One region of the Sphingomonas flavida genome, then DNA from elsewhere that is predicted to be linked to it. Evidence: riboswitches for the same ligand, from Rfam matches in the RefSeq annotation. Region 1 holds a riboswitch; the other holds the start of a gene.
What was found. A riboswitch is a leader RNA that binds a small molecule or an ion and turns the genes downstream of it on or off. The one in region 1 is predicted to bind cobalamin.
Positions count from the first base shown of each region.

Region 2: it holds a riboswitch for cobalamin, as region 1 does, so the genes downstream of both, U1703_RS03900 (TonB-dependent receptor) here and cobW (cobalamin biosynthesis protein CobW) in region 1, are expected to answer to the same signal.

Region 1 is NZ_JAXOJH010000002.1:120,418-122,812, reverse strand. It holds gene cobW (cobalamin biosynthesis protein CobW) at 1-987, opposite strand, end outside; cobalamin riboswitch at 1,168-1,365, opposite strand; gene U1703_RS02715 (HoxN/HupN/NixA family nickel/cobalt transporter) at 1,388-2,395, opposite strand, start outside.
Region 2 is NZ_JAXOJH010000002.1:365,386-367,780, reverse strand. It holds gene U1703_RS03900 (TonB-dependent receptor) at 1-1,077, opposite strand, end outside; cobalamin riboswitch at 1,253-1,477, opposite strand; gene U1703_RS03895 (Gfo/Idh/MocA family protein) at 1,651-2,395, shown strand, end outside.

The DNA of each region.
Region 1 (2,395 bases):
GGCGATGACGACCAGTTGCGTGCCGCGCGGCTCGCCCGCACCCCATGGGCGATCATAGCTGGTGCGGACCCGGCGACCCACCGCCTGGACCAACAGCCGCATCGGCTTGCCTGCCACGGCCGCATAGCCCTTCACGCGCAGGATATCCTGCTGCTCGGCCAGGGTCACGATGCGCTGCGTGATCGCCTCGGGACTGTCCACCTCGCCCAGCATCACCGAGATGCTGTCGAAATCGTCATGCTCGTGATCGTCCGCGCCGTCATGGTGCGAGGGGCGCGCGGCGATGTCGTCCTCGGCGGCCGCTTCCAGGCCCAGCACGATCTCGGCGGAGACGATGCCGTCGACCGCCTCGACCATCGGCAGCGGGCGCGGCGCTTCGGCGGCGATGATCGCGCGGGCCTTGGCGACACCCTCCGGCCCGGCCAGGTCGGCCTTGGTCAGCAGGACAATATCGGCACAGGCGAGCTGGTCCTCGAACACTTCGGACAGCGGGGTTTCATGGTCGAGGCTGGGGTCGGCGGCGCGCTGCGCCTCGACCGCGTCGAGATCGGGGGCGAAGCGGCCTGCCGCGACGGCCTCCGCATCGGCCAGCGCGACCACCCCGTCCACCGTGATGCGCGAACGTATGGCGGGCCAGTCGAACGCCTTGAGCAGCGGCTTGGGCAAAGCCAGGCCCGACGTCTCGATCAGGATGTGATCGGGCCGCGGCTCCATCGCCAGCAGTTTTTCGACCGTCGGGATGAAGTCGTCGGCGACGGTGCAGCAGATGCAGCCATTGGCCAGCTCGACGATGTTTTCCGCCGGGCAGTCGGGGATCGCGCAGGACTGCAGGATGTCGCCGTCGACGCCCAGCGTGCCGAACTCGTTGACGACCACCGCCAGGCGACGACCGCCCGCATTGCGGATCAGGTGGCTGATGAGCGTGGTTTTCCCCGCGCCCAGAAAGCCGGTGACGATGGTGACGGGGACCTTGGTTAGGTCACGCATGGTAATTCTCCGACGCGCCGGACGAGCGAGCGCGGACACGGGACCTGTCGCCGAAGCGGTGACGAACGGGCGCGCGAGTTGCGTCCGCCCCGCTGACCGGCGACCGATGCGGCCCCGGCCGCATGGCTTCGTCGCTCCCCGACGGAGAACCGTGCCCCGACCACCCCCTGGGTCCAGGCAAGAGCGACCATGACGCCGGCAGGTCTCCTGGCTCGCGGGTCGAAGCGAAGGGATGCGCCTTCCCGGATCACTCCAGTGGCCGTGCCTCCAACAGCACCAGCATCGCTCGCTCACCGCTTACAGTTGCAGGGACAGCCGGGGATTTGCACCCCATTCCCGTTTGAAGCCCCAAGGGGCACCGGCGCGATCTTCGGGAGTTTTCGCCCCCGATGTGCGGCATTTATCCCGCCGCGCCGGGCTTGGCAATTCGCGCCTCCATCGCGGCGAACCCGCGCCAGCGATAGAGGAGGAAACTCGCTCCCCAGCAGAGCACGAACAGCCCGACGATCGCGAAGCCGAGTATATTGAAATGCTCGGACAGCTCGCCTGCATAACGGAACGGCCCCGAGGTCCAGCCGAACCGCTCGGCCAGCAGCGCGGTCGCCTGGATACCGCCGATCACCAGCGCGACCAGTGCCGAGACGAGCGTGATCGTCATATTGTAGTAGAGCTTGCGCAAGGGGTGGACGAACGCCCACTCATACGCCCCCAGCATGACGAGCCCATCGGCGGTGTCGATCAGCGCCATGCCGACCGCGAACAGCACCGGGAAGACCAGGATCGTCGCCAGCGACACGCCGTCCGCCGCATGCGAGCCCGAGAGACCCAGGATCGCCACCTCGGTCGCGGTGTCGAAGCCCAGCCCGAACAGGAAGCCCAGCGGCGCCATGTGCCAGCTCCGCCGGATCAGCCGGAACAGCGGACGGAACAGGCGCGACAGCGGCCCCTGCCCCGAAAACAGCATGTCGGCATCCGCCTCGGCCATCGGCTCGCCGCGCGCGACGCGGCGGAAACGGGTCCACACGTCGCGCAGGATGATCAGGTTCATGATCGCGATGGCGAACAGGAAACTGGCCGAGACGATGGTGGCGATCGTCCCGCCGCTCTGCCCGAACGCCTCGAAATCGGACAGGGTGCTGGCGGCAAGCGCGACCGTGGTCGCCGCGATCAGGACGATGGCGGAATGGCCGATCGCGAACCACAGGCCGACCGCGATGGGCCGCTGGCCGTCCTGCATCAGCTTGCGGGTGACATTGTCGATGGCCGCGATGTGATCGGCATCGACCGCATGACGCAACCCCAGGCTATAGGCGAGCAAGGCGGTGCCCAGCATCAGGCTGTTGCCCGCGAACACGCTCAGCGCCCAGCCCCAGACGGCGATATTGACGATGACAAGCGCACCCATCAG
Region 2 (2,395 bases), 240 kb from region 1:
ACCCCACTGCGTCTGATCGTGGCGGATGCCATAATTGTCGCTGCGCTGGATCGTGCCCGACCCCGCTCCCACGGGCGCGACCCAGGCATAGCTTTCCAGATTGCGCCAGAACCGGTCGCTGGTCAGGCGATAGGTGGTGTTGGAGAAGCTGATCCAGTCGTTTGGCGTCCAATCGACCTGAAGCGTGGCGCGATCGTCCCGAAAGCGAAGCCGCGCATCGGCGACATTGTAGTTCGCCCGCCGGTTACGCGTATCGAGCTGCCCCGCGATCAGCGGCGTTCCGAAATAGGCCATGGGCCGCTGGTCGCCATGATCGCCGCGCAACGTGATCGCCAGTGTCGGAAGCGGCGTCCAGCGCAGTGTCCCCGCCAGCGCCAGGCTGCGCGACGATCCCCGATCGACATAACCGTCCGAGCGCCGCCAGCTGCCGTCGATCCGATAGGCCAGCGTGTCGCCGATCGGCCCGCCCATTCCGGCCGCGGCATGCAGGCTGTCCTGCGCGCCATAGCCGATCTCACCCTGCACGGAGGTGCGCCGGGCGTCGGGCCGCCGCATCACGACGTTCACCGCACCGCCCAGCGCGCCCTGCCCGTACAGGACCGAGGCCGGGCCGCTCAGCACGTCGACCCGCTCGACCATCCAAGGGTCGGTCGGAAAGGTGATCGTCCCCGCCGCCGGAAACAGCCGCACGCCGTCGATCAGTTGCAGCACCGACCCCTGCCCCGCAAAGCCGCGCGCGGCGAGCGCGGTGCCGCCATTGCCCAGATTGGCGACGCTGGTGATCCCCGGTGCGCGGGTCTGCGCATCGACCAGCGACTGGTCCCCGCGCGCACGGATGGTGTCGCCGTCCAGCGTCGCGATGCTGGCGGGCGTTTCCAGCGGCGTCAGGTTCAACCGGCTGGCCGTCGCATTGGGCATGGTCAGCACGCCACCGTCCTTTTCGCCGATGACGAGGATGGTGGCACTGTCGCTGCCCCCCTCATTGGCACGGGGCTCGGCCACCTGTCCGATCGCGGGGGCGGCACCCAGCGCGAGCAATATCGCCGGGGCGGCGGCATTCAGGGAAATACACGACATCGTCTTGTCCTTCGGGCGTCTGACGCACATCGACGGGGGCCCTCCGCACACGCGGCGACGGCCATGCCCGCCGGACGCCACCGGCCACGCGCACACCCATCCATGCGGCCCCCGCCGCACCTTTGGCGTCGCTCGTCGGATCATCACCGTGCCTCGGCCATCCCCTGGACCAGGCATGAGCGACCAGACGTCGGCAGGTCTCCTGGCTCGCGGGTCGTCGCCGGGTGTGCGGCCTTCCCAGGTTGCCCCAGTGGCCTGGCCGGATGCGATCATCCCGCCGGTGCACGCCTTGCTCGCCGCTTACAGTTGCAGGGACAGCCCCGGATTTCGGCGACCACTCGCCTTCACCGGATTCCCTTTTCATCCTCCTCCCGGAGGAACCGACGCGATCATGACAGCACCTCGCGGCACCGCCGCTGCGATCGATAGGGGAAGGCGCCGTGCGGTACAAGACGGCGGAGGACGGCACGGCGGTCCCATCGGCGTTTGACACGCGGCCCCGTGACGGCGGAAAGCCGGACGGATCGAAAGCCCTCCCCGGTTCCATGGCGGTGGGTCGAAGGAGAGACGGACATGCGCGTGCTGGTCATCGGTCTGGGCGATATCGCGCACAAGGCCTATCTGCCCGTCCTGGCGTCCCGCCCCGACATCGCCCTGCATCTCGTCACGCGCAATGCGCAGGTGCGACACGACACCGCCCGCGCCTGGCGGGTGGCGGGCCATCATGCCACGCTGGACGCGGCGCTGGCGACCGGCGCGTTCGACGCCGCCTTCGTCCACGCCGCGACCGAGGCGCACCCCGCACTGGTCCGGCGACTGCTCGAGGCGCGAATCGCGACCTTCGTTGACAAGCCGCTGGCCGATACGCTGGCACAGGCCGAACGGCTCGTCGAGCTGGCGGCGGCGCAGGACACCTTGCTGCGGATCGGGTTCAACCGCCGGTTCGCGCCCTGCTACGCCACGCTGCGCGACGAAACGGCGGACCTGATCGTCATGGAGAAGCACCGCCACCGCCAGCCGGACGTCGCGCGCCGTGTGATCTTCGACGACTTCATCCATGTCGCCGACACGCTGCTCTTCATGGCGCCGGGGCCGATACGCCGCCGCGTGATCGAACCCAGGGTCGTCGACGGCCTGCTGACCGCGATCACACTGATGCTGGCGGGCGACGGTTTCACCGCGATCGGCATGATGCACCGGGACAGCGGGTTGAACGAGGAACGGCTGGACGTGATGGGGGGCGGCCTCCGCCGGTCGGTGCTGAACATGGCGGACCAGGTGCATCTGGCCGGAAGCGAGGTCCGGACACGACGCGGCG